Regions from separate parts of the Geodermatophilus sp. SYSU D01045 genome, predicted to be linked through region 1. Evidence: riboswitches for the same ligand, from Rfam matches in the RefSeq annotation. Region 1 holds a riboswitch; each other region holds the start of a gene.
What was found. A riboswitch is a leader RNA that binds a small molecule or an ion and turns the genes downstream of it on or off. The one in region 1 is predicted to bind cyclic di-AMP.

Region 1 (6,700 bases):
CCAGGTAGACGTAGGCGTCGGGGTTGCTGCTCACCGCGCGGGCGATCCGGGGCAGCGCCCGCATCAGGTACTCGGTGTAGACGGTGCGGAACGGCTTCCAGGTGGGGCTGGAGAACTCGCAGACGACCAGCCGCCCGCCCGGCCGGACGACCCGCGCGAACTCGCGCAGCGCGGCGTCTGGGTCGGCCACGTTGCGCAGGCCGAAGGAGACGACCAGCCCGTCGACGCTCGCGTCGGCGAACGGCAGCGCCATCGCGTCGCCGGCCACCTTCGGCACCGGCCGGCCGGCGCCGGCGCGCAGCATCCCCTGCGAGAAGTCGCACGCGACGGCCCGGACGCCCCCGGCGGCGAGCTCGACGGTGGACACGGCGGTGCCGGCGGCGACGTCGAGCACGACGTCCCCCGGCCGGGCGCCCAACGCCTCGCGGGTGGCCCGCCGCCAGGCGGCGTCGCGGCCGCCGGAGAGCACGGTGTTGGTGAGGTCGTAGCGGCGGGCGACGCCGTCGAACATGGCCGCGACCTCGTGGGGCTGCTTGTCCAGCCCGGCCCTCGACCCGGCGGTGTGTGTGCTGTCTCGCCGGTCTGCCACGGCGGACGACGCTACCGGCTGCCTACGCTGGGGGACGTGACGGCAGCGGCGGTGACCTCCCCGGACGCCGTCGCGCCCGCGGTCACCACGGTCGCGCTGCCCGACTCCCCGGACCTGCTGACGCTGCTGCCGCGCGAGGGCGCGCTGTCCTGGGTGCGCCGCGGCGAGGGCCTGGTCGGCTGGGGCGAGGCCGACCGCCTCGAGGTCTCCGGTCCCGGCGCGCTGGCCGAGGCCGCCGCCTGGTGGGCCGACCGCAGCGCCGCGCTCGCCGTCGACGACGAGGTGGGCGTGCCCGGCTCCGGGCCGGTCGTGTTCGGCAGCGTCGCGTTCGACCCCGCCCGGGGGACGTCGGTGTTCGTCGTCCCCGAGGTCGTCGTCGGCCGCCGCGACGGCGTCGCGTGGGTGACCACCACCGGCGGCGCCGACCCGCGCGACGTGCTGCCGGCCACCCGCGAGCCGCTGCCGCCCGCGCCGGGCCGGCTGCGCTACGCCGACGGCGCGCTCGACCCCGCCTCGTGGTGCGGCGCGGTGTCCGCCGCCGTCGCCCGCATCGGCGCCGGCGACCTCGCCAAGGTGGTGCTCGCCCGCGACCTGCTGGTCACCGCCGACGAGCCGCTGGACCCCCGCCGCCTGCTCGACCGGCTGGCCGCCCGCTTCCCCGACTGCTGGACCTTCGCCGTCGACGGGCTGCTCGGCGCCACCCCCGAGCTGTTGCTGCGCCGCACCGGCCGGCAGCTGTCGGCGCGGGTGCTGGCCGGCACCGCCCCGCGCGGCGCGGGCGCCGAGGACGAGCGGCTCGCGGCGGGCCTGCTGGCCAGCGACAAGGACCACGCCGAGCACGCCCTCGCCGTCGACTCGCTCGTGCGGGCGCTCGACCCGTTCTGCACCGCGCTGTCGGTGCCGGAGCAGCCCTCGCTGCTGACGCTGCCGAACGTGCGGCACCTGGCCACCGACGTCGTCGGCACCCAGCGCCGCTCCGGCGCCCGCGGTCGCGCCGGGCTGCTCGAGCTGGTCGACGCCGTGCACCCGACCGCCGCCGTCTGCGGCACCCCGCCCGACGCGGCCGCCGCGGTCATCGCGGAGCTGGAGGGCATGGACCGCGGCCGGTACGCCGGGCCGGTGGGCTGGCTCGACGCCCGCGGGGACGGCGAGTTCGGGCTGGCCCTGCGCTGCGCCCAGCTGGTCGACGACGACCCGTGCTCGGCCCGGCTGTTCGCCGGCTGCGGCATCGTCGGCGCCTCCGACCCGACGGCCGAGCTGGCCGAGACGCAGTCGAAGTTCGCCGCCTTCCAGGCCGCGCTGGAGGGCTGAGGCGGCCGGTCCCGGCCGGCGTCCTCCTCCCCCGGACACGACCCGGAGACGACGAGGGCCCCGGCCGCTGCACGCGGTCGGGGCCCTCGTCGGGTGTGCTGGAGGTCAGCCCACGTAGTTGACGTGCACGTGGTCCACGTGGTTCGCGGTCGCGCTGCCGCGGTCCGCCATCGCCTTCCAGGCGCCGTCCGGCGAGGTGAGGATGCGCTGCTGCCAGATGACGTACTCGACGCCGAGCTCGTCCCAGTGGTCGACGTGGTACTGGGCGATCGCGTCGCCGAGGGCGGCGTCGGACATGACCATGTAGTCCAGCGCCTTGCCGGAGGGGTGGCCGTCCGGGTCGACCGCGCTGGCCCGCGTGCCGCCGAGGGTGATGTCCGCGGCGCCCGGGACGTTGCTGACGACGGCGTTCGCCGCCGCCTGGACGGCCTCGTGGATCGCGCCGGCGGTGTTCGTGATCTCGGCGACGACCGAGGACTGCGCGACCTGCGGGGCGGCCTCGGCGATCGGCGGGGTGGCGGCGGGCGCCGCCTCACCGGCGGCGGCGACCGGGGCCGGGGCGGCCTCGGCGACCGGAGCGGGGGCGGCCTCGGCGGCCGGAGCGGGAGCGGCCTCGGCGGCGGGGGCCGGGGCGGCCTCGGCCGGGACGGCGGAGCCGCTGAGCGCCAGCACCTGACCGGGGTAGATCAGGTTCGGGTTGCCGCCGATGACGTCGGCGTTGCGCTCGTAGAGCTCGCGCCAGCTCTGGCCGTGGGCGGCGGCGATCTTCGCCACCGTGTCCCGCCAGCGGACGGTGTACTCCTCGGTGGTGACCTCGGCCCGCTCGGCCCGGTCGGCCCGCTCGGCCGGAGCGGCCTGCTCGGCGGCCGGCTGCTCGGCCGGAGCGGCCGGGGCCTCGGCGGCCGGGGCGGCCTGCTCGGCGGGCGCGGCCGGGGCCTCGGCAGCGGCCGGGGTGGTGCCGTCGGTCAGGAACTTGCCGCAGCTCGGCCAGGCGCCGATGCCCTGGCCGGCCAGGACGGCCTCGGCGATCTGGACCTGCTGGGCCGGGGTGGCCAGGTCCGCGCGCGGGGCGAGGTCGGTGCCACCGAAGGCGGCCCAGGTGGACTGGCTGAACTGCAGGCCGCCGTAGTAGCCGTTGCCGGTGTTGATGCTCCAGTTGCCACTGGACTCGCACTGGGCGACGCCGGTCCAGTCGTGGGTGGTGGAGGCGGAGGCCGGCGAGCTCAGGACGCCCAGGCCGACGGCGGCGGCGCCGGCAGCGACAGGGGCCTTGGCGATGACCTTCTTGGTGCGGACGTAGCGGGGTGCGCGGTGCTTGGGCATGGTGATGATCTCCCGATCACCGCCGGCGAGGTGAGCTGTCGGGTTCGGGCGATCGGTGCCCGGCCGCGGTCCGCGGCTTCACCCCGAGGCGCGCTCCGACAGGCCCCCGTAGGCCGTCGCGCGCCGGAAGAGTGGGTCCCCCACCCCTGCCCTGGGAGTTGGCGTGGGCGACCGGTGGGCAGGGTTTGGCGGACCGGCGCCGCGCTCCGTCTTCGCTGAGCGCAGCCAAAACGCTACGTGTCGTCATGTCGACTGTCGTCGTGACGGCGGTCACAGTGCGGTTCGGCTGGGGCTCGTGGGGTACGGCGTGACGCCGGCGTGACCACCGCATCGGGCCGCGCCGAGAAACGGAACCCGCTGTTCACGGTGCGCGATCCGGCCCGGCGAGCACGCCCCCGCCCCCGCGGCCGCCCTCGCCGCGACCGCCCGGATCCCGTGACGAAGGCCACCGCCACGGAGTGACGGACCGGCTCGTCACGGGCGTCCGGAAGGGGCTCCGGAGCCGTGCGTCTCACTCTCCGGTGAGCCCGGCGGGACCGGCTGGTCGCTGCAGGAGACCCGACGCTCCCGAGGCCGCTCAGGCCAGGGCGCGGCCCGCGGCCTCCCGCAGGGCGACCGCGAGGTCGGCCTCCGCGCGCTGGTCGGTGCGGGCGACGACCACCCGGGGCCCGCCGCGCACCAGCGCGGCGGCGAGCTCCTCCGGCGTGGCCACCGCCGTCGCCGCCCAGCCCAGGGACGCCGCGACCGCGACCAGGTCGCGCCCGTGCGGCGTGCCGAACACCCGCCGGTAGTCGCGGGCGTACGCCGGCCGGCCGGGCTCCAGCTGGGCGAAGATCCCGCCGCCGTCGTTGTCGGGCACGACCACGGTGAGGTCCGGGCGCGGCTCGCCCTCGCCGGCGAGCAGGCCCTGCAGGTCGTGCAGGAACGTCAGGTCGCCCATGAGCGCCACCGCCGGCCCGCCGTGCGCCAACGCCGCGCCGACAGCGGTGGACACCGTGCCGTCGATGCCGGCGACGCCGCGGTTGGCGAGCACGCTGACGTCGCCGCGGGGGACGGCGAGCCGGTCGACGTCGCGCACCGGTGTCGAGGACCCGAGGACCAGCAGCGCCCCGGACGGCAGCGCGGCGACGACGTCGCGGGCCAGCCGGGCGGCGGTCAGCCCGGGCGCGGCGTCCAGGGCGGCGTCGACCGCGCCCCCGACCCGGTCCGCGGCCGAGCGCCAGGCGGCCGCCCAGCCCGGCTCCGACGGCGGGCCGGCCGGCGGGGCGGCGCGGGTGACCAGGGCCGCCGAGCGGCCGGCGTCGGGCCAGCGCGGCCCGGCGACCACCGTCTCCACGCGCACCCGCGGATCGGCCAGCAGCGCCGAGACCGGCCGGGACAGCGTCGGCCGGCCGACGACGACCACGCGGTCGGGCCGGTGCGCGTCCAGCCAGCCGGGCACGCCGAGCAGCAGCGCCCCGCCGCGCACCGCGCCGTCGGTCCACGCCCCGCCGCTCGGCTCGGCGACCACCGGCCAGCCCGCCGCGCTGGCGCCGCCCGCCCACGCCCGGCCGACGGCGTCCGGCCCGTCCCCGGCGACGACGAGCGTGCGCGGGCCGTCCCCGACCGGGACGGTCGCGACGGGCGAAGGCGCCCCGGCGGTCCACGGCGCCCCGCCGTCCCGGCCGGCCCACGGGCCCGCCGGCGGGCCGGGCTCCTCCTCGGGCAGCAGCGGGTCGCGGAAGGCCAGGTTCAGCTGCACCGGCCCGGGGTCGCCGGACAGGACGCCGGTGGCCGCGAGCAGCGCCCGGGACACCACCGAGCGCCAGTAGCGGTTCTGCGCGGCCTCCCGGCCGGCCTCGGGCACGCCGACGTCGGCCGCCCAGCGCGCCGCGCCGCCGTACAGGCCGGGCTGCTCGATCGTCTGGTTGGCGCCGGTGGCCCGCAGCTCCGGCGGCCGGTCGGCGGTGAGTGCCAGCAGCGGCACCCCGCTGACGTCGGCCTCGAGGACGGCGGCGTGCAGGTGCGCGGTCGCCGTCCCGGAGGTGGTGAGCACCGGCACCGGCCGGCCGGACGCGCGGGCCAGGCCCAGGGCGAGGAAGGACGCGGTCCGCTCGTCGATGCGCACGTGCAGCCGCAGGACGCCGGCCCGCTCGGCGGCGGCCAGCGCCAGCGCGACCGGCGCCGAGCGCGAGCCGGGCGCGACGACGGCGTCGCGGACCCCGCCGCGGACCAGCTCGTCGACCAGCACGCGGGCCAGCGCGGTGGAGGGGTTCACGCGGCCAGCACCGCGCCCAGCCGCTCGGTCCAGCGGGCGGTCACGTCGCCGGGTGCGGTCACGGCGTCCAGCCGGCCGGGGTCGGGCCGGGTGACCGGCAGCGCGCCGTCCACCGGCAGCAGCGGGGTGTCGGTGACGTCGCCGTCGAGGAGGGCGACGGTGGCCAGGCCGCAGGCGAAGGGCAGCTCCGGCAGCGCGGCGGCCAGCGCGATCCCCGCGGCGATGCCCACCGAGGACTCCAGCGCGGAGGAGACCACGCACGGCAGCCCGTGCGCCTCGGCCACGCGCAGCGCGGCCCGCACGCCGCCGAGCGGCTGCACCTTGAGGACGACGACGTCGGCGGCCTCCCGCAGGTCGACCCCCAGCGGGTCGTCGGCGCGGCGCACGCCCTCGTCGACGGCGACCCGGACGTCCACCCGGCGGCGCAGCGCGGCGAGCTCGGCGAGCGTGGCGCAGGGCTGCTCGACGTACTCGAGGCCCACCCGGTCCAGCTCCCGGATCCGGGCGACGGCGGTGTCGACGTCCCACGCCGCGTTGGCGTCGACCCGGACCGCGCCGGAGGGGCCGAGCGCATCGCGGACGGCCTCCACACGGGCGAGGTCGTCGCCGGCGGTCTGGCCCGACTCGGCCACCTTCACCTTCGCCGTCCGGCAGCCCGACGCGGTCACGATCGCGTGCGCCCGCTCGGGCCCCACCGCGGGGACGGTGACGTTGACCGGCACCGCGTCGCGCACCGGTGCGGGCCAGCCCCGCACCGCGGCCTCGGCGGCGGCCGCCCACCAGCGGCGGCTCTCGGGCACGCCGTAGTCCCAGAACGGGGAGAACTCGCCCCAGCCGGCCGGGCCGTGCACGAGCACGCCGTCGCGGACGTCGATGCCGCGGAAGCGGGTGCGCATCGGCACCGACCACACCGCCAGCCGGTCGATCCCCTCGGGGAGGCCGGCGGGGGTGATCACGCCCGCAAGCCTATGTCGCACGCGACGTACCCTCGGGACCCGTGATCCGGCAGCTGACCGTCCTCCCCGCGCCGGACTCCCCCGACGCCGTCCTCGGCACGGTGCTGCCCGCCGTCCGCGCCTGCCTGGAGGGCGCCGCGCCGCTCGCCGTCCTCCCGGCCGGGCCGCCCGCGGCGGCCGCGCGGGCGGTCCTCGCGCCGGAGGAGCCGCTGGAGGACGGCGCCGACCTCGTCGTCGTCACCTCCGGGTCCACCGGCGGCCCGC
Region 2 (6,700 bases), on a different contig from region 1:
GTGAGCGCGTCGAAGCCCTCGCTCCTGCCGTCCTCGGGACCAGCCAGGGCCTGCTCGCGCTCACGGACCGCCGCGTCCTCTTCGTCCGCGACGGGTGGGGTGGTTCGAGCATCGACGAGTACCCCCTGCTGCGCCTCGGCTCGATCCTGTGGGACGCCGGTGTCCTGACGGGGAAGCTGACCGTGCAGGACGGCGGGCGCAAGGTCACCTACACGTCCGTGCCGAAGGCGGACGGCGGCCCCTTCGTGGACCGGGTCCGCTCCACGGTCAGTGCGCTGCTCGTGCCGCCGGCGCAGGCAGTTCCGGCAGACCCGTTCGTCAAGCAGGCGCCCGCCCCGGCTCCGCAGCCGGGCGCTGCCGGTGACGGCGGCTTCCCCGCGGTCGTCGAGCAGTTGCGCCAGCTGGCCGAGCTGCGGGACGCGGGCGTCATCACCATCGCGGACTTCGAGGCCAAGAAGGCCGAACTCCTGGCGCGGATCTGACGTCGTGACGGACAGCGTCATCTCCCCCGTCCGGTCGGACGACCCGGTCACCCGACGCGAGCGCCGGCGGCAGTCGGACTTCCGGGAGCAGGTCCTCGGCCTGCCGGCCGGGACGCGGAAGGGCCAGCCGCTCGGCAACTACCTCCGCGAGGAGCACGGCGACCACAACTTCCTCTCACCCGAGGCAGCGCGGTACGCCCGCGCACGCGCCAAGGTCGTGCGCGAGGAGGGTGGGCAGCTCGAGCGGTCGCAGCTGTTCACCAACATGCTCAGCTCGATGCCGCTGGCGTTCAGCGTCTTCGGCCACCTGCGCGCCCACCGCGACGAGGCCGCGACCGTCCTCGGGCGTCTCCTCCACCTGCCGGTGAGGGGCTTCGACAGGGTCAAGCTCGGGCAGCGCGTCATCGACGGCATCGAGTGCGAGTGGGCTCCCGACCGCCGCGAGCACCTGCAGGACGGGTCGGCTTTCGACGCCGTGGTGGCAGCCCGGCTGGCGGACGGCGCCCGGCTGCTCGTCGCCGTCGAGACCAAGTACGTGGACAGCTTCAGCCGGGACGCCAAGGACGACGCAAAGGACAGGAAGTACCGCGGGTTCTGTGAGAACTTCGGCATGGCCGACGGCGCCTTCGACCGCCTCGGCGGGTACCCGACACGGCAGCTGTTGCGCAACGTCCTGCTCACCGAGAGCGTGCGCCGCGGCGGCTCCGCGGGTGGTCCGGTGTGGGACGCGGCGGTGACGCTGGTCCTCGCCCGGGACGACGACGAGGGTGCCCGCGACGTGGCGAGCCGGCTAAACGCCGATCGCGGATCCCTGCCGACGCGCGTGCTCTTCCGCGGGCACGGCGAGCTCGCGGACGCCGCCGCTGCGGTGCCGGCGCTGAGCGACTGCGCAGCGCTCTTCCGCCGTCGCTACCTGCCCTGATTCATGCGGCGGGGGCGAGCAGAGGTGGCCGGACGGAGATCTCGGTGCCGTCCGGTCGGTAGGTGCGCCAGACCCCGGTCGGTTGTCGTTCCACCCGGAAGCCGTGGTGCACCTTCGTGTGGTGGCGTTCGCACAGCAGTGCCGAGTTCTCCAGGCTGGTCTCGCCGCCGTCGATCCAGTGCACCAGGTGGTGTACGTCGCACCACCAGGTCGGCGCCCCGCAGCCGGCGAACACGCACCCGCCGTCCCGGAGCTCGGCGGCGCGGCGCAGGTGACGGTCGGCCAGCCGCCGCTCCCGCCCCAGGTCCAGCGGCACCCCGTCGGCCCCGAACACCACCCGGGAGATCATGCCGTCGCAGGCCAGCCACCGGGCGCGGGCGGCGGAGATGGTCACTCCCGAGCCCAGCGTGGCGGCGTTGCGATCGGTGCCCGGAGCGGCCAGGTCAGCGAGGTCGATCCGCGCCACCACGTGCGGCTTGTGCCCGCGCAGCAGCGGCAGGCTCCCGGCCGCCAGCACGTTGTCGATGACCTGGACCAGCGCATCCCCGAGGCGCTGGGCACGGGTGCGGTCGTCCCCGGCGGGGCGGTCGGCCTGCACGTGCGCCTCCAGCGCGGTCTGCAGCTTCTCCCCGCCGACCGCGTCCAAGTGCCCGCGGATGGAGAGCGAGCCGTCGGCGTGCCTGGCCAGCGTCAGTGACCGGCCCTCGGTCGGGTCGGGTTCCGGCCCGTCGGGATCCAGGTCGTTGCAGTAGTGCTGCACCACCTGGACCAGATCGGCGTGCTCGCGCTCGACGGCGACGCCGGTGAGCACCGCGTCGATCACCGCCAGGTCCACGCCCTGCTCGAGAGCCGAGGCCAGCCGCTCGGGGGTCACCACCCGCGCCGCGACCGCGACCTGCTCGGCGGACACCAGACCCGTCTCGTGTGCCTCGGCGAGCGCCGGCAGGTGCTCCAGGGCGCGCCCGTTGCGCACCAGCCGAGAGGCCTCCACCGTCGACAGCCGGCAGTGCCCGCGCAGCCACGAGACCATCGACCTCAGCCCGTCCCGCTCCGGCGCCTGCTGGATCTCCGCCTCGCGAACCAGGCAGGTCAGACGGGCGTCCTCGCGGTTGCGCCGGGCGACCGCAGCGGCGACGTCGTCGAGGACGTCCCCGCTCTCCAGGTCACCCGAACACATGATCGAAGTCTAGTCGATCCGGCAGTCTCGTGCAGCACGAACCCCCAGGTCAGAAGCCCAAAAATGGTGGCTGGCCACCGACCGCTCCGGCCACCACAGCGGCCGCTGCATGACCGGCCCGGACGGCGTCCAGCACGGACGCACCCGCGCGCCAGCCGGTCAGCAGCCCGGCCGCGAACGCATCGCCGCAGCCCGTCGTGTCGCAGAGCCCACCTGCGGGCAGCCGCTCGACCGGCACCTCCACCGTGCCCGCCACCGTGACGACCCGAGTCGGGGCAGCGCCGGCGTGTGCCAGCACCAGCGGCGGCGCCCAGGCGGGCCGGTCGCCGTCCAGACCCAGGGCGCTGGCCTCGGCGGCGTTGCAGCAGAGCACGTCCGGACGCAGCCCGGTGAGCAGGTCGGCGTAGGCACCCACGCCGTGGGCAGAGATCCGGGCGGCAGCGGCGACGTCCACGCTCACCGGCACCCCGAGGTCGTGCGCCGTGTCGGCGGCGGCCCGCACCGCGTCGGGGAAGCGCAGCAGGTCGTAGCCGTCGAGGTGGACGACGGCCGCGCCGGCGAACCACTCCCGGCGGACGTCGGCCGGCTCCAGGCCGCCCTCCCCGCGGTCGGTCAGCACCGTGCGCTCGCCGTCGGGGTGCACGAGCACCGTCGCCAGCGGCGCGCGGCCGCGGCGGACCACCGCGATCTCGACGCCGCGCCCGGCGAGACCGGCCAGCAGCCCGTCGGCGAGCGGGTCGGCGCCGGCCCAGCCCGCGAGCCGCGCGGGCGCACCCAGGCGGGCCACGCCGGCGGTGACGTTGGCGGGCGCGCCGCCGGCCGTCGTCGTCCGCCCGACGCGCTGCTGGCCGCCGATCACCAGGGGTGCGGAGAGCACGAGCAGCTGGTCGGCGACGAGCTTGCCGACCGCCACCACCGGACCGGAGCCGGCCGGCCGCGGCCAGGGGGGATCGGCGGCGGTCACCACCCGAGGATGGGTCGGTGCCCCCGGCCGGGCGAGCCGGCCGGGGGCACCGTTCCGTGCGTCAGGCGACGCGGCGCGCGCCCGCGAACTCCGGCATCGAGTCCAGGTCGACCACGGCCACCGGCTTGCCGGCGGTCGAGGCGTGGACCATCTGGCCGTTGCCGATGTACATGCCCACGTGCGACACGGGGCTGTAGAAGAACACCAGGTCACCCGGCTGGAGGTCGGCCTTCGCCACCGGGGTGCCGAACGTCGACTGGGCCTTCGAGGTGCGCGGGATCGAGACGCCCGCCGCCTGGTAGGAGTAGCTGGTCAGGCCCGAGCAGTCGAAGCTGTCGGGGCCGGTCGCGCCGTAGACGTAGCGGTCACCGACCTGCGCGAGGGCGGTGTCGACGGCCGTCTGGGCCGCCCCGTTGGGAGCGGGCGCCGGTGCGGCGGCGACCGTCCCGGTACCGCCGCCGCCCGTGGAGGCCGACGCCGGCAGGGGGGACAGGGCGATGCCGGCTCCGGCGATGGCCGCGACGGCGATGCCGCGGAACGAGCGACGGGCGGTGGACGTGCGTGCAGTCGTCATCGACGACGGTTCTCCTGTTCTCCGCGATCGCCTACCGGGTTAGCTGACGGGTTCGGACGGAGGAGTCGCCCGGCGCGACGGAGCGCGCTTCACCCCAGTGCTCACGTGGGTCCCCGGCCCGGTGCCGGCTGAGTTGCCGGCGTCCGGTTCGGCGTGTCCGGCGGGTGTCACACAGGGGGCGTGACGGTGGGTCCCGGCCGGACCGCGACGACGGTAGGGACGGGGGTTGCAGCACTCAACCGGGCCGGAGTCGCGCCACGCCCGGACGCCGGTCGCGGACTTGACGCGGGCAGCGGATCCGAATCGCCCGCCTCACCAGGACCGGAGCCGGCGCCCCCGCCGTGCGAGATCCGGAGGGACGGCGCCGACACGCCGCGGCGGAGGAGAAAGGAGCCGGCGGTGTGCCCGTACAGCCCGTCAACGACCCGCCACGACCGGATCGGGGGACACAGCCGGGATCGCGACGGTTGCGCCGCCCGTTGTCGGGGCACCCGATGCAGTAACCGAGAGGAGGGAGCCCCCCATGGGGATGATGAGGAACCTGATCGCCTCGGGCGTCGCCGCCAAGGTCGTCCAGGAGCTCCGGAAGCCGCAGAACCAGGCCAAGATCAAGCAGTTCGTCCGCGACTTCCAGGCCAAGAACGCAAAGGGCGGCAAGGGCCAGTCCGGTCGCGGCTACTGACCCGCGGTCCCGATCGATCGCGGCCCCCGTCCCGGCCCGGGACGGGGGCCGCGGCGTGTCCGGGGAGACCGGCGGGGCGACGGGGGCGTCCCGTGACCGTTCCGCGACGACGCCGTCCCGGATGTCCCGGGGACCGGCGTCCCCCCGTGGCACGCTCCCGCGGTTCCTCCCGCGACAGCGGTGCCGCCGCGCCCGCCGCGGGTCCCTCCAGCACGACGGGGTGTCCCGATGACCCGACCGCCGCCCGGCCAGCCCTGGCAGCCGCCGCAGGGCCCGCTGCCCGGATTCCTCCCCCCGCCTCCGGAGGAGAAGGAGACGCCGGTCTACCTGCGTCCCTGGTTCGCCGTCCTCGCGCTGGTCCTCGTCGTGGGCACCATCGGCGCCGCGCTCGGTGGCGGCGACGACGACGAGCCGGCGACCGTGGCCGCGAGCACCACCACGGTCACCGAGACCGTGACCGCCACGCCGAGCCCGCAGCCGGCCGTCCCGCCCGTCTCCAGCGCCCCGCCGCCGGCCGTCGCGCCGAGCACCACCGCGACCCTGACCACGTCGGCCGCGCCGGTGGTCGACTTCGCCATGCCGTCGGTGGTCGGGATGACCCTGCAGGACGCCCAGGACCTGATCCAGACCCACGGCGTCTTCCTCAGCCTGTCCCACGACCTGCTCGACACGCGCAACCAGGTGCTCGACGCCAACTGGAAGGTCTGCACGCAGAACGTCCCGGCCGGCCAGCGGGTCACCGGCGACGTCGAGGGCGCCATCGACCTCGGCGTCGTGAAGCTCGAGGAGAGCTGCCCCTGACCACCCGTCCCCGAGCGGACGGCGACCGCCCGAGCCGTGTCCGGGGCGGCGGGACGGGTACCCCGTGCTCCGACCGGGGCGAGCCCAGCCGTCCGGTCGGAGCACGGCTGAGGAGGTCCGCGATGACCCAGGGTCCGCCGAACGGCGGCTCCGACGGCCGCACCGACGACCACGTGCTGCCGGGTGAGCACCCCGACGAGAACGGCGTCGCCGACGACGCACCCGAGCAGGGACCCCGCGCTGCCCAGGGACCCATGGGGAGCGGAGACCGCCCCGGCTTCCCCGGCGCCGCCGAGGGCACCGGGATGGGCCGGGCGGAGGACTGAACCGGCGCGTGTCCGCGCTCCGGGGTCACAGTGGCCCCGGAGCGCGGGCACGCTCCGCCCTAGGCCCGCGCGGCCGCCGCGGGACCCAGCGGAACCAGGTCGGGGCCGGCGACGATCGGTGCGGTCACCGTGCCGATCCGCTCGACGGTCACCGCGACCTCCACGCCCGGCCGCAGCCACGGGTGCCGCTCCTCGCCGTGCAGCGACCGCAGCTCCAGCAGGCACCCGGTCCCGACCGTGCCGCTGCCGACGACGTCACCGGGCCGCAGCTCGGTGCCGCGCGAGGCGTAGGCGAGCATCTGCCCGAACGACCAGCGGATGTCGGCCCAGTTGCCGCCGCCCTGCTCGACGCCGTCGACCGCGGCCACCATCCGCAGCGCGTAGCCGGCACCCGAGCGGTACGGCTCGAGCTCGTCGGGCGTCACCAGGACCGGGCCGAGCGTCGTCGCGCCGTCCTTGCCCTTGGCCGGGCCGAGGCCGACCTGGGACTCCACGCCCTGCACGTCGCGAGCGCTCCAGTCGACGAACACCGTGTAGCCGGCGATCGCGGCCTCGGCCTGCTCCGGCGTGAGGTCCGACCCGCCCCGGCCGACGACCGCGGCGACCTCCACCTCGTAGTCGAACGCCGCCGAGCCGGGGGAGACCGGCACCGGCTCGCCGGTCCCGCGCACCGCCGCGGGGTTGGTGAAGTAGAAGACCGGCTGCTGGAACCAGACCGGCGAGACCTCCCGGCCGAACGCGGCGGCGGCGTTGCGCGCGTGCTGCTCGAAGG
Region 3 (6,700 bases), on a different contig from region 1:
GGAAATCATCGCGCCGGTCCGGGTGCGGCCCCCGCCGCGGGCGGTCAGCACTCGAGCCCGCCCTCGGCGACGCCGACGTTGACGCAGTCGAGGGTGGCGGCGAACTCCCTGCGCTCCGCTGCCGTGAGACCCCCGGGTTCGAAGCGGACGACGATCCACCCGGAGAGGTGGGCCTCCCCGGCGAACGCGCGGGCCGTGGCCACCGCGTCCTCGCGGTCCGCGAAGCGGTACATCGTCAACGTCTCGGCCCGCACCGCCTGGATGCACGGGAGGTCGGCGCCGCACAGCTCGTCCGTGGCCCACCGCGCTCCGGGCACCACGGACTCCGTCCAGGGGTCCTCGGCCCGGACCCAGCTCCCCAGGTCCACGTGCTCGCGGCCGCCGTAGAGGAAGCCGTCGCTCCCGAGGTACACGGCCAGCCCACCCACGGCCGCCCCCACGACCGCACCGGCCGCCGCCGGGACCCACCTCACCACGCGCCTCGCTCCCTCCGCCGGACCCGCACGGGCACCCGGGTACCACATCGGCGGGTCCTCGCGGCTGCTCCAGCCGGATGGCCGCATCCGGACCGCAGTGGACGCCCCCGGGACGCCCCCGGGACGCTGCCGGCACCTCCCGGCCTCGACCAGGGGAGAGCGCAGCCGCGATCAGCCGTGGGTCGCGGTCATCCCCGCGCCGATCCTGCTCCGGCTCCGACGACCCGGGGAGACGGGTCCTGGGCCCGTCGGGCGGCGTAGCGCAGCAGGACCACACCGTTGCCGAACCGCCGGGTCTCCAGGAGCTCCAGGTCGGTGGGGTCGTCGGAGGTCTCGAACAGCCGTCGCCCGCGGCCGACGACGACCGGGTTGACGTAGAGCCGGTACTGGTCGACCAGGTCCAGCCGGCGGAAGGTCTCGACCAGGTCGGCCCCGCCGAGCGTCATGTCCCCGCCGGGCTGCTGCTCGAGTGCGCGGATCTCGTCGGGGTCCACCTCCGCCCGCAGCGAGGCGTTGGGCCCGACCTCCTGCAGGGTGCGGGAGAACACGATCTTCGGCACCGCTCGCCAGATGCCGGCGAACTCACGCACGACCGCTGGGTTCTCCGGGTCCTGGTCGGCGGTCGGCCAGAACGCCTCCATGAGCTCGTAGGTGACCCGCCCCTCGATGAAGGCGCTCTGGGTCGCGAGCTGCTCGTTGAAGTGCGCGTGCAGCTCGTCGTCGACGCAGTGCCAGCTCAGGTCGTGGTCCGGCCCCTCGAAGAAACCGTCCAGCGACAGCATCATGTGCACGACGATCTTCCGCATCCGTCCTCCTGGTCCTCGCCCCGGTCCGGGAGCCGGGACCGGCGGACGCGGACGATCTCATCGGTCCCGTCCGTCGGGAGCCGCCCCGGGCGACACGGCAGAGCGCCCCCTACGCCGGTACCTCCTGGAAGGCGCGGACCTCGATCCGTGCGCCGAGCGCCCTAGACGCCTTCGCGGCCCAGGAGACGGCGGTCTCCCGGTCCGGCGCCTCGACGACCCAGAAGCCACCGAGGTACTCCGGCGCCTGCGTGTACGGCCCGTCGGCGACGGCGAGGTCGTCCCCGGTGTGGTCGACGGTGACCGCGGTCGACGGCGGGTGCAGCCCACCGGCGAAGACCAGCGCGCCGGAGGCCACCAGCTCCTCCAGGAAGGCGCCGGCCGCCGCCAGGGCGGCCTCCAGCTCGGCGGGGTCCATCGACGCCATCGTCGGTTCCTCGGCCGAGTCGTGCGGCATGGACAGCAGGTACTGCGTCACGGGTCCTCCCGGGTCGTCGCCGCGGCCCGTCCGGCCGCCCCCACGAGAGAGGACCCCGGTCGCTGCGGCGACTCATCGGTCGGGTCCCGCCGGTGAGGGTCGGGTCGCGGGCACACCGACAGCCACCTGACACCGGATCCGGACGACCGGACGCCGTCGACCCGGTCGTGCGCGGGTCGGCGGGGAGCGTCGACCGCTGCCTGCCACGTGCCCCTGGCGGCGGCTCCAGGGACCGTCGCGCCTCAGTGCCTGGTCTCGTACCTGGTCAGGAGCACGCCGTCGGGGAACGTCCGGGTCTCGACCAGGGTCAGGTCCACCCAGTTGTCCAGCGCCGTGAAGAACGGCGTGCCCCCGCCCACCAGGACCGGGTGGGTGACGATCGCGTACTCGTCGACCAGCCCGGCCCGCATGGCCGCCGCGGCGAGGGTGGCGCCGCCGACGTCCATGGGACCGCCGTCCTCGGTCTTGAGTCGGGCGATCTCGGAGACGGCGTCGCCGGTGACCAGGCGGGCGTTCCCGTCGACCGCGCTGATCGTGGAGGAGAACACCACCTTCGGCATGTCCCGCCAGCGGCGGGCGAACTCGATCTGCGCCGGTGTGGCGCCGGGCTGCTGGTCGGCGGTGGGCCAGTGGGAACTCATCCCCTCCCACAGCCTGCGCCCGTACAGCGCCAGGCCCGTCGCCCCCACCCGGTCGGACCACCACTGGAACAGCTCGTCGCTCGGCACGCTCCAGCCGAGGTCGTCACCGGGCGCGGCGATGTAGCCGTCCAGGCTCGCGTTCATGCCGAAGGCGAGTTTCCGCATGGCGTCATGCCTCCCGTGAGTCGGTTCGGCGTACAGACCAGCACGGCGCGGGGAACTGATCGGTCAGGCCACACCGAGGGCCGGCCGCCGCACGGCGTCCCCGCGGCCGTCTCACGACCCGCGGCGCGCCGCGCCTGGCTCGGTGGCGTGACGTGCACTCCCTGTCGCCCCCTGGACGCACGGGTCCAGGTCGGCGGCGGGCGACGGACGAGTCGGCCTGTACGCCGGGTTCTGTCCTCGGGCGCCTCGCGGCCTCCCGATGGGCGGTCATCCATCTAGGCCCGCCGTTGCCGGCGGGCTCGAGCGGTCCACCCGCAGGCTCGGGCGGGCAGCCCTCGAACGCCTGCGCAGGACGGCGTCCGGTCGCCCAGCCGCCGCCCCTTCTCGACCTTGCTCCGGGTGGGGTTTACCGAGCCGCACCGGTCACCCGGTGCGCTGGTGGTCTCTTACACCACCGTTTCACCCTCACCAGCAGCGAACTGCTGGCGGTCTGTTCTCTGTGGCACTGTCCCGCGGGTCACCCCGGGTCGCCGTTAGCGACCACCCTGCCCTGTGGAGCCCGGACGTTCCTCGGCGGCGGGGTCTCCCCCGCCGACGCGACCGCCCGGCCGACTCGTCCGTCGTGCCGACCAGTCTACGGACCCTCTCAGCGGAACTCATGAGTCCGCGCTGCGGGCCCCGGCGGACGCTCCTACGGTGGCTGCGTCCGGCCGGTCGTCACGTCCTCCACCGGGGGAGCCGAGCCGGGTGCCGCCGAGTCACGGCCACCGCGGGTGGCCGCGAGCCGGGGACCCACCGCACCACCGGGGTGAGTCCCACCTCCCGAGCCCCGGGAGGGGGTAGGGCGCAGATCCCCGCCCGAACCCGTCAGCTGACCCGGTAGGCGGCCACGGGAGAACGGAGAACCACCACGGGGTGCGCCGACGGCGCCTGCCCCGGCGTGCCCCGCCCCCTGCGACGAGCGCCGCGACCCGCCCACCTCCGCCGGTCGCCGCCCTCCACGGACCGGAACCGACCGCCCTGGCGTCGGCCTGCCCTCCAGCAGTCGCCCGCCGCCCGGCCGCGCGCCGGCCCGTCCCGCAGGTCCCCCTCACGCGACGGGTGACCGCCGAGCCACGGACGGCGCCGCGCGACACCGACGTCAGGAGCTCTCCTCGTCATGCCCTCCAGCAGCAAGCGCACGATCCGCCGCACCCTCACCGCCGGCGCCCTCGCCGTCGCCTTCGGGCTCACCGGCCAGTCGGCGGCCCAGGCCGACTGGGACGGTCCCCGCCGCGACCGGTCGGACAGCTGGTCCCAGGACCGGGGAGGAGCCGCGGCGCCCGCGGCCCCCGCCGCACCGGCCGCGGCCCCCGCCGCACCGGCCGCGGCCCCCGCCGCCGCGGCGGCGGTGTCCACGAACCTCACCGGCAGGCCGACCGCCTCCTCGACCTCCTACAGCGCCTGGGCGGCGCACGTCCGCCCGGTCGTCGCCGAGGTCGCGCAGCGGTTCGGGGTGTCCACCGTGCTGACCCGCCCCGGGCACTCCCCCACCCAGCAGCTCGCCGCGGACTTCATGGTCTACGCCGACTCCGCCAAGGGGAACGCCGTCGCCCAGTACGTCGTCGACAACGCCTCGCGCCTCGGCGTCGACTACGTCATCTGGAGGCAGCGGATCCTCGTGATCGGGAGCGGCGGCTGGCGGGCGATGGAGGACCGCGGGTCCCCCACGGCCAACCACATGGACCACGTCCACGTGAGCTTCAACCCCTGACCGCCCCGGACGCGGCCCCGGGAGCTCCCCGGGGCCGCGTCCGGCGTCAGCCGGCGTACAACGCGAAGCCGGCCACCCGCCGGCCGTCGACGACCGGGGTCGCCATGTCGACCTGTCGCCGTGCCTGCTCCTCGACCGGGTCGGCCGACAGCGCCTCCAGGTAGCGGCGGTGCTCGGCCAGCGAGGCCACCGCCCGGTCGACGACGTCGGTCACGTCGACGGTGTGCGTGACCCCCACCGGCGTGGAGACGGCGGTCCAGCGCACCCCGCGCCACGGTTCCGGGTCGGCGAGCTCGGCGAAGATCCACTCGTTGGCCGCGTCGCCGACGGCGTCGACCACCGCCCGGCCCAGCACCCGGTGGTCGGCGCTGTTCCAGTAGCCGAGCGCGGAGCCGGGCGGCGTCCACGTGTCGCCGAAGTGCAGCGTCACCACGAGGTCGGGCCGGTGACGCCGGATCGCCGCCGCGATCGCCCGCCGCAGGTCCAGCCCCTCGGTCAGCCGGCCGTCGGGGTGGCCGAGGAACTCGACCACCGACACGCCGACCACCGCCGCCGCGGCCCGCTGCTCGCGCTCGCGCAGCGGCCCGGCGGCCTCCGGCGGCAGCCCGGCGATGCCGGCCTCGCCGCTGGTGGCCATCACGTACCGGACGTCGCGCCCGGCCGCCGTCCACGCCGCGACGGCGGCCGCGCAGCCGTACTCCACGTCGTCGGGGTGGGCGACGACGACCAGGGCGCGCTGCCAGTCCTCGGGGAACGCCTCCGCCATGCGGGCAGTCTGCCGGGCTCAGCGCCGGCGTCGGCCGGGGGCGCGGCCGCTGACGCCCCGGTGTCCCCGGGCCACGCGCAGCGCTGCGGCGATCATCGGCGCCTGCAGCGGCAGCCGGACCGCCGCCGCGGCCACCAGCGCAGGCCGCCCGCGCGCCACCCGGAAGTGGTGCAGGTGGGCCGGCACGAACGCGGCCAGCAGCACGGCCGCGGCCCATCCCCCGGCCCGGCGGCTCGCCGGCGCGGCCAGCAGTGCCGCGGTGCCGACCTCGGCGACCCCGCTGCCGAGCACCCAGGCGCGGGCGTCGCCGAGCTCGGGCGGGACCAGCCACTCGAACGTCCGCGGCCGCACGAGGTGCAGCACGCCGGAGCCGCCGAGGGCGGCGGCCAGCCAGGTCGCCGGGGCCGGGGGTCGCATGCGCCGACCGTAGGCTGGCGCTCCGTGACGGCCGCCGACCTCCTGATCGCGGCCGCGGTGGCCCTGGGCGCGGGAGCGGTCAACTCGATCGCCGGCGGCGGGTCGCTGATCCTCTTCCCCACCCTGGTCGGGCTGGGCCTGGGGACGGTGGCGGCCAACGTCACCAACTCGGTCGCGCAGTGGCCCGGCTACCTCGGCGGGATGGCCGGGTTCCGCCGCGAGTACGCCGGCCAGCGCGGGCGGCTGGTCCGGCTGGGCGCCGTCTCCGCGCTGGGCGGCGTCGCCGGCAGCGTGCTGCTGCTGACCACCCCGAGCGAGGCCTTCGACGTCGTCGTGCCCGTGCTCGTGCTGCTGGCCAGCCTGCTGCTGGCGGTGCAGCCGCTGCTCACCCGCCGGCTGCGCGACCGCGACGACGGCGCCGCCCGCGACCCGTGGTGGCTGTACCTCGCGCTGTTCCTCGCCACCGTCTACGGCGGCTACTTCGGCGGCGCGCTCGGCGTCATCCTCGTCGGGGTCCTCGGGACGGCGCTGCACCGGCTGCCGCTGGCCAACGCGCTCAAGTCCGCGCTGTCCGCGGTGACGGCGACGGTCACGCTGGTCGTGTTCGGTGTCTTCGGGCCGGTCGCCTGGCAGGTGGTCGCCGTCGCGGCGCCGGCCAGCCTGGTCGGCGGGTTCCTCGGCGCCCGGGTCGCCAGCCGCATCCCCGCGACGCCGCTGCGGGTGCTGATCGTCGTCTTCGGCGTCGCGGTGTCGGTCTACCTCTTCACGCGGATCTGAGCGTCACTCACCGCCGCGGCCGGGCTCGCCGATGGCGATCATCGCCTCGACGGCGCGGCGGGCGTGGGCGGCGGTCTCCGGGTCGACGTCGACCGCGCCCTCGCCGGTGCGCAGCGTGTGCAGCAGCTTGGCCGGGGTGATCATCTTCATGTAGCGGCAGGCCGCGCGGCTGTTCATCGGGATGAACGCCGTCCCGCTGTTGAGCGCCCGCAGCTGGTGCAGGATGCCGACCTCGGTGGCCACCAGCACCTGGCCCGACGAGGTCCGCGCAGCGGCCTCGACCATGCCGCCGGTGGACAGCACGCGGGTGCGGTCGGCGGGCAGGTCGCCGTGGCTGACCAGGTCGAGGACCGAGGTGGTGCAGCCGCACTCGGGGTGCACGAGGATCTCGGCGTCCGGGTGCGCGGCGACCTGCGCGCGGACG
Region 4 (6,700 bases), on a different contig from region 1:
GGGTCTACAGCGGCCCCTGCGAGGGCCGGGACACCGACGGCCGGTACTGCGTCCGCAACGCCGGGTCCGGCTACCGCCCGACGCTGGACCTGACGACGGCGCTGTACCAGTCCTCCAACACCTACTTCCTCGCGCTCGAGGACGCCCTCGGCAGCGTCGAGGAGCCGGTGCGGATGGCCGAGGCGGCGGGGCTGTTCCAGTTCAGCCCGCCCGGCCTGGCGCAGAAGATCATCGACGAGAACCGCGGGTCGTTCACCTTCGGCGCCGAGGCGACCAGCCCGCTGGCGCTGGCCAGCGCCTACTCGACGTTCGCCGCCGGCGGCACGCAGTGCGACGTCGTCCCGGTGACCGCCGTCCTCGACCAGAACGGCGAGCCGGCGGCCGGCGCCGGCGGCGAGCCGCTCGCGGTCGGCGACCGGTGCACGCCCGAGGCGGTCCCGCCGGGCGTGGCGAACACGATGAACCAGATGCTGCGCAAGGACGTCGAGCCGGGGAACCCGGGACAGACCGGGGCCCGCGCCTACGTCCGCGGTCACCAGATCGCCGGCAAGACCGGCACCTCCCAGGACAACTACTCGGTGGCGTTCGTGGGCTACACGCCCGAGATCACCGCGAGCGTCATGGTCCTCAACCCCAAGCAGAACGAGGACGTCGGCGGCTTCGGTGGCGGAAAGGGCGCCACCATCTGGCACGACGCGATGGAGCCGATCCTCACCGCGCGCGGCAGCGGCGAGTTCCCGCCGGCCGACGAGACCGTGCAGAACGGCAACACCCGCCCGGTGCCCGGCTGCTCCGGCGTGCGCGCCTGCGAGCGGACCCTGGCCGACGCCGGGTTCACCCCGCGGACGGTGCGCGTCGACAGCGACGAGCCGTCCGGCGCCCTCCTGGGCACCAGCCCGCCCCGCGGCGGCCGTGCCGTGCCCGGCCAGGTGGTGTCGATCCTGGTGAGCAACGGCAGCGACTACGTGGAGCCGGAGCCCGCACCGCCGGCCGACCCGGCGCCCCCGAGCGCCCCCGGGACGACCCCGCCGTCGTCGTCCCCGCCGCCGTCCTCCCCGCCCCCGCCGTCGTCCCCGCCATCGCCGTCGACCCCGCCCCCGGCGCCGGAGCCGCCGCCCGCGCCGCCTCCGCCGACCGAGGTGCCGCCGGCGCCGGCGGTGCCCGCACCGGAGCCGCCCGCACCGGAGCCGCCCGCGCCCGCGACCGAGCCCCCGGCGCCGGGTGGCGGACCCGGCTCACCCTGGCGACCGGACGCCTGACGCCGCCCCAGCCGCTCGTCCAGGGACTGGGTGAGCAGCCACCCGGCCAGCAGGACCAGGTGCAGCAGGAACAGCCACAGGCCGATGGCGACCACGGCGCCGACCACGACCAGGCCGCCGAAGGGCGCGCCGAGGTCCAGCGGCAGGGACAGGAACAGCACGAAGCCCTGCAGGAACCCGGACAGGCACGCGGCGGTGAACAGCGCGCCGCTGACCAGCGCGCCCCACCGGCGCCGGCCGCCGGCCACCACGCCATAGCCCCACAGGATGGGCACGGTCAGCACGAACAGCACCGAGTAGTAGCCGACGGCGAACCGCCCGATCGCGGGCCCGGCGCCGTCCTCGCGGGCCAGGTCGGCCATGACCGTGGCGGCCAGCAGCAGCGGGTACAGCAGCAGGGGCGTCGCCACGACCAGGGGCAGCGCGAGCAGCCGGCCCCGCCAGCCGGTGAGGTTCTCCCGCCGCCGGCTGAACCGCATCAGCGCCCGCCGCAGCCCCTCGCCGTACAGCGACAGCGGCAGCAGCGCCAGCGCGAACCCCAGCAGGTCCAGCCGGACGCCGGCGTCGACCAGCCGGGCCACCGCGTCCGGCGCGCCCAGCGACGCCGGCAGCAGCTCGGCGAGCCGCCCGCTGCGCGCCCGCACCTCCTCGGCCGAGGTGGCCAGCGCGGTCAGCCGGACGGAGACCAGCACCAGCGGCACCACCGCGATGCCGGCGTAGAAGGTGAGTCCCGCGCCGATCAGCGCGAGGTCACGGCCGTGCAGCAGACGGCGGGCACCGGCCAGCAGCGTCCGCGTCTCGGCGCGCACCCGGGCCGCCGTCCACCTGCGTCCCGGGCTCACGCGCCCATGCCACCAGTCCCGGCGGCCCGGCGCCCGCCGGGGACCGGGCGGCGCTCAGTCGTCGGTGCTCGCGTCGTCGGTGGTGGGGGCGTCGTTGCCGGGGTTCTGGCCGGTCTCCTGGCAGCTGGCGTCGTTCTCGTTGCTGGCGTTCTCGCCGGAGGCGTCGCAGTTGGTCGGGCCGCGCGAGAAGTCGGTGTTGTCACCGCAGGCGACCAGGGAGCCGAACAGGGCGAGCGCGACGAGCGGCCGGGCCAGACGCATCCGCGTGGAAGAGGACATGCAGCAATCGGTACACGTCCCCGCGGCCGCGCAAACCGGCGGGGGTCGGCAACCTCCCGGAGCCACCCCATCACCGTTCGTGACCGATGTAATTACACCGGGGTGATTGTCACACGCCGGTCACGGACCTTACGCTCAGTACGTCCAACGGGGCGCTCCGTCACCAGTCCGGGTGACACCCCGCGGACGCCGTCGAGCCGGATCCCCTCCGCGGGGACCGGGCCGGGGACCCATCGCAGTCCTGGGGTGTAGCGCGTGTCCGCACGCGCCGGGCGACTCCACGCCCGAACCCGTCAGCTAACCCGGTAGGCGGCCTGGGAGAAGGAGAGACCGCCGCGTGGCGTCCCTGCGCACGTCCGTCCCCGGCATGCCCGCGACCGGCCGCTCCCGCGGCCGCCGGGCCGCCCTCGCCCTCGTCGGCGCCCTCGGCATCGGTCTCGGGCTGGGTGCCGTCCCGGCGCCGGCCGGGGCGGAGGAGCCGACGACGGCCGCCGAGGCCGCGCAGCTGGTCGCCGCCCGGGGCCACGAGCTCGAGGTCGTCACCGAGCAGTTCAACGAGGCCCGCGAGGCGCTCGCCGCCCAGCAGGCCGCCGCCGACGCCGCCGCCGCGGAGCTGGCCACCGCCCAGGCCGCCGTGGACACCGCCCGCCGGCAGGTGGTCGGCATCGCCCGGTCGGCGTACACCGGCGACAGCATGGGCTCGCTGCAGGCGCTCATGACCAGCGCGGACGCCGACGAGTTCGTCAACCGCGTCACGCTGCTGCAGGGCGTCGCCGGCTACCAGGGCGAGCTGCTCGGCCGGGCCGCGGCCGCCACCGAGACCGCCACCGCCGCGCAGGCCGCCGCCACCGAGGCCGCCGCCGAGGCCCAGCGTCAGTACGACGCCGTGGCCGCCCAGCAGGCCGACCTCGAGGCGCAGATCGCCGCCTACCAGGCCGACTACGCCCGGCTGACCGCCGACGAGCGGCGTGCCGCCCTCGAGGCCGCCGCCGCGGCGCACGCCGCCGAGGACGCCCGCGCCAGCCGCGACGAGGAGCGCGAGGACACCGCGTCGGCCTCCGGGTCGTCGTCCGCGGAGGAGCCGGCGCCGGCGGCCGCGCCGGCCAGCGGCGTCGCCGGGACCGTCGTCGCCACCGCCATGGCCCAGCGCGGCAAGCCCTACGTGTGGGCGGCCGCCGGCCCCAACGCGTTCGACTGCTCCGGCCTCACCCAGTACGCCTTCCGTGCCGCGGGGATCAGCCTCCCGCACTCCAGCAAGATGCAGTCGACGATGGGCACCCCGGTCTCCCGTGCGAACCTGCAGCCCGGTGACCTGGTCTTCTTCTACAGCCCGGTGAGCCACGTCGGCATCTACATCGGCAACGGCCAGATGGTGCACGCGCCGACGTCGGGCGACGTCGTCAAGGTCGCCGGCATCGACGTGATGGGCGGCTACGCCGGCGCCCGCCGGATCGGGTGAGGACCTCCCTGCCCCCACGTCACCAGGTGCCGGGACGGATCACGTCCGGACCCGCTGCAGCAGGCCCCGGACGAAGGCCGCCGTCGCGCCGGAGGGCAGCCGCACCTCCCAGCGGGTGACCACCCTCGGGTCCACCTCCTGCGCGCCGGGCAGGCGGCTCACGTCGGCCACCACGTGCTCCCAGACCCGCAGCCGCCCGTCGGCCGCCGGCGGGACCGGGGAGCCCGGCGCCCGCACCAGGTGCTCGTGCAGCACGCTGCCGCCGGGGGCTGCGAGCACCTCCCAGCGCAGGTGCGGCCACAGCGGCAGCGGCCAGCGCCGGACCTCGAGGTCCAGGTCGCCGAACCGGCGGTCCTCCACCTCCTCGGCGGGCCCGAGGACGGCGGCGCGCAGTGCCACGCCACGCGGCGCCCGCCGCGCGTGGTGCAGCGCCTGCCAGCGGGTGTGCGCCGCGTGCGCCTCGGCGCGGGTCGCGCCCAGGCGGGGCAGGGCCGCGGCCACCAGGTCCGGCCGCAGGTCCGCCATCCGGCGCAGCAGGACCAGGCAGAACTCCCGCCGCGCCAGACCCCGCACGGCCCGACCCTGCCACGCACCTCACACCCGGAGATCGGGACGTCGCCGCCCGCTGCCGCGTTGACCCTCCGGAACCGCCCCCGACCCGAGGACCGCGCACCGATGAACCCCCGCACCGTCGCCCTGGCCTTCCGCACCGTCGCCGTCGCCGAGGCCCTGTCCTGGGTCGGCCTGCTGGCCGGGATGTACGTCAAGTACGTGCCGGAGACCTCCGAGGCCGGCGTCCAGGTGTTCGGGCCGGTCCACGGCGCGGTGTTCGTCGCCTACGTGGTCGTGGCGCTGGTCGCCGCGCGGGTGCTCGGCTGGTCCCGGTGGACGACGCTGCTCGCGCTGGCCGCCTCGGTCCCGCCGCTGGTCACCGTGGTGTTCGAGCGCTGGGCCGGGCGCACCGGGCGGCTGGCGGCGCCCGTCCGGGCCTGACCTACGGTTCCGGTCATGCCGGAACCCGTGCTGCCCTCGACCGCCCGCACCCTGCTGGCCCGCACCGCCCGGGTGCAGCGCGAGGGGCGGGCGCCCAGCCTGGTCGCCGGCGTGGTCCGCGACGGCGGGCTGGCCTGGTCGGCCGGCCGCGGCGACGTCGACGAGCCGCACACCGACGTCCAGTACCGGCTCGGGTCGATCAGCAAGACCGTCACCGCCGTCGCGGTCATGCGGCTGCGGGACGAGGGCCGGCTGGCCCTCGACGACCCGCTGGACCGGCACGTGCCCGGAACACCGTTCGGCGACCGGTCGGTCGGGCAGTTGCTCTCGCACCTGGCCGGCGCCGCCGCGGAGAGCCCGGGCGGCTGGTGGGAGCGGGTGCCCGGCGGATCCCTGGCCGACCTGCGGCTGTCCGGGGAGCACGTCGTCCTGGGCGAGGCCCGGCGCTTCCACTACTCGAACCTCGGCTTCGGCCTGCTCGGCGAGCTCGTGGCGCGGCTGCGCGGGCGGTCGTGGGAGGACGTCGTGACCGCGGAGGTGCTCGCCCCGCTGGGGATGACCCGGACGACGCCGCGCCCGTCCGGCCGCGCCGCGCAGGGGTACGCCGTCCACCCGTGGGCCGACGTCGTCCTGCCCGAGCCCGAACACGACGCCGGCGTGATGGCCGCCGCCGGGCAGCTGTGGGCGACGCTGGCCGACCTCGCCCGCTTCGCCGCCTTCCTGCTCGGCGACACCGGCGACGTGCTGTCCCCGGCGACGCTCGAGGAGATGGCCGTGCCGGCCGGCGTCGACGGCTCCTCCCCGGCCTGGTCGGCCTACGGGCTGGGCCTGCAGGTGCTGCGGGTCGACGGCCGCACGCTCACCGGCCACGGCGGTTCGATGCCCGGCTTCCTCGCCGGCGTGTTCGTCGACCGCGAGGAGGGCACCGGCGGCGTCTCCCTGGCCAACACCACCAGCGGCCTGGACGTGCTCGTCCCCGGCCTGCTCGCCGACCTGCGCGCCGCCGAGCCGCGGGTGGCGGAGCCGTGGCGCCCGGCCGAGCCGCCGGTGCCGCTGGAGCAGCTGGGCACCTGGTACTGGGGCCCGGCGCCGCACGCGCTGCGCGCGGTGGACGGCGGCCTGCTGCACCTCGGCCCGCTGCCCGGCCGCTCGGGGCGGGCCAGCCGCTTCCGCCGTGACGCCGACGGCACCTGGGTGGGCCTGGACGGCTACTACGCCGGGGAGCCACTGCGGATCGCCGACGACCACCTGGACCTGGGCACGTTCGTCTTCACCCGCACGCCCTACGACCCCGCCGCCCCCGTCCCCGGCGACGTCGACCCCCGCGGCTGGACGGCGACGGCCGGCTGAGCGTGCACCTCCGCGGACCTGCCCGGTGCACTTCCGCGGAGGTGCACCGGCTCAGGGGCGGTCGAAGGCGTCCATCGTGGTCTTGACGACGGCGCCGTAGACCAGGTGCGGGACGAGGTCGCTGACCCAGTCGGTGGCCGACCAGCTGCGCGGGTCGGTGATGCCCAGCGCCGTCATCGGGCCGTTGGCCGCCACCAGGACGCCGAGCGTGGTGAGCAGCGTCCCGACCAGCGGCTGTGACCGGAAGCCCGAGGCGCGGACCAGTCCGACGACGACGCCCACGCCGACGCCCGCGACCAGGCCGGTCATCGGCCCGAGCCCCTGGACCCGGTTCTGCCGCGTCTCGTCGTCGCCGGGGATCGGCACGTGCGCCTTCTCGGCGAGCTTCTCCACGGTCTGCTCGGGCGTCGAGCTGGTCCCGCGGCCGCGGACGGTCATGTCCAGGTAGGTGACGGCGTTGAGCGCGGTGCTGCCCGCCGCCCCGGCGGCCGCGCCGCGCACCGCCCAGCCGAGCGTGC

Region 2: it holds a riboswitch for cyclic di-AMP, as region 1 does, so the genes downstream of both, ACI798_RS02200 (C40 family peptidase) here and ACI798_RS21565 (transglycosylase family protein) in region 1, are expected to answer to the same signal.
Region 3: it holds a riboswitch for cyclic di-AMP, as region 1 does, so the genes downstream of both, ACI798_RS03450 (hypothetical protein) here and ACI798_RS21565 (transglycosylase family protein) in region 1, are expected to answer to the same signal.
Region 4: it holds a riboswitch for cyclic di-AMP, as region 1 does, so the genes downstream of both, ACI798_RS22695 (C40 family peptidase) here and ACI798_RS21565 (transglycosylase family protein) in region 1, are expected to answer to the same signal.

The regions. Positions count from the first base shown of each region.
Region 1 covers NZ_JBJGZB010000039.1:20,026-26,725, forward strand. The annotation lists gene ACI798_RS21555 (demethylmenaquinone methyltransferase) at 1-589, opposite strand, end outside; gene ACI798_RS21560 (isochorismate synthase) at 626-1,900, shown strand; gene ACI798_RS21565 (transglycosylase family protein) at 2,006-3,223, opposite strand; cyclic di-AMP (ydaO/yuaA leader) riboswitch at 3,228-3,397, opposite strand; gene menD (2-succinyl-5-enolpyruvyl-6-hydroxy-3-cyclohexene-1-carboxylic-acid synthase) at 3,801-5,480, opposite strand; gene ACI798_RS21575 (o-succinylbenzoate synthase) at 5,477-6,436, opposite strand; gene menE (o-succinylbenzoate--CoA ligase) at 6,478-6,700, shown strand, end outside.
Region 2 covers NZ_JBJGZB010000002.1:84,904-91,603, forward strand. The annotation lists gene ACI798_RS02180 (SHOCT domain-containing protein) at 1-482, shown strand, start outside; gene ACI798_RS02185 (PGN_0703 family putative restriction endonuclease) at 487-1,404, shown strand; gene ACI798_RS02190 (DUF222 domain-containing protein) at 1,406-2,581, opposite strand; gene ACI798_RS02195 (carbohydrate kinase family protein) at 2,631-3,545, opposite strand; gene ACI798_RS02200 (C40 family peptidase) at 3,607-4,119, opposite strand; cyclic di-AMP (ydaO/yuaA leader) riboswitch at 4,132-4,283, opposite strand; gene ACI798_RS02205 (hypothetical protein) at 4,643-4,801, shown strand; gene ACI798_RS02210 (hypothetical protein) at 5,030-5,602, shown strand; gene ACI798_RS02215 (hypothetical protein) at 5,725-5,928, shown strand; gene ACI798_RS02220 (fumarylacetoacetate hydrolase family protein) at 5,988-6,700, opposite strand, start outside.
Region 3 covers NZ_JBJGZB010000003.1:50,637-57,336, reverse strand. The annotation lists gene ACI798_RS03475 (hypothetical protein) at 45-473, opposite strand; gene ACI798_RS03470 (dihydrofolate reductase family protein) at 665-1,282, opposite strand; gene ACI798_RS03465 (YciI family protein) at 1,392-1,757, opposite strand; gene ACI798_RS03460 (dihydrofolate reductase family protein) at 2,000-2,563, opposite strand; RNA gene rnpB (RNase P RNA component class A) at 2,768-3,179, opposite strand; cyclic di-AMP (ydaO/yuaA leader) riboswitch at 3,305-3,464, shown strand; gene ACI798_RS03450 (hypothetical protein) at 3,723-4,316, shown strand; gene ACI798_RS03445 (PIG-L deacetylase family protein) at 4,363-5,082, opposite strand; gene ACI798_RS03440 (DoxX family protein) at 5,101-5,499, opposite strand; gene ACI798_RS03435 (sulfite exporter TauE/SafE family protein) at 5,524-6,276, shown strand; gene nadA (quinolinate synthase NadA) at 6,280-6,700, opposite strand, start outside.
Region 4 covers NZ_JBJGZB010000048.1:3,603-10,302, forward strand. The annotation lists gene ACI798_RS22680 (transglycosylase domain-containing protein) at 1-1,259, shown strand, start outside; partial or broken gene ACI798_RS22685 (YhjD/YihY/BrkB family envelope integrity protein) at 1,283-2,101, opposite strand; gene ACI798_RS22690 (hypothetical protein) at 2,156-2,380, opposite strand; cyclic di-AMP (ydaO/yuaA leader) riboswitch at 2,574-2,706, shown strand; gene ACI798_RS22695 (C40 family peptidase) at 2,718-3,839, shown strand; gene ACI798_RS22700 (hypothetical protein) at 3,879-4,412, opposite strand; gene ACI798_RS22705 (DUF3817 domain-containing protein) at 4,515-4,832, shown strand; gene ACI798_RS22710 (serine hydrolase domain-containing protein) at 4,848-6,182, shown strand; gene ACI798_RS22715 (hypothetical protein) at 6,234-6,700, opposite strand, start outside.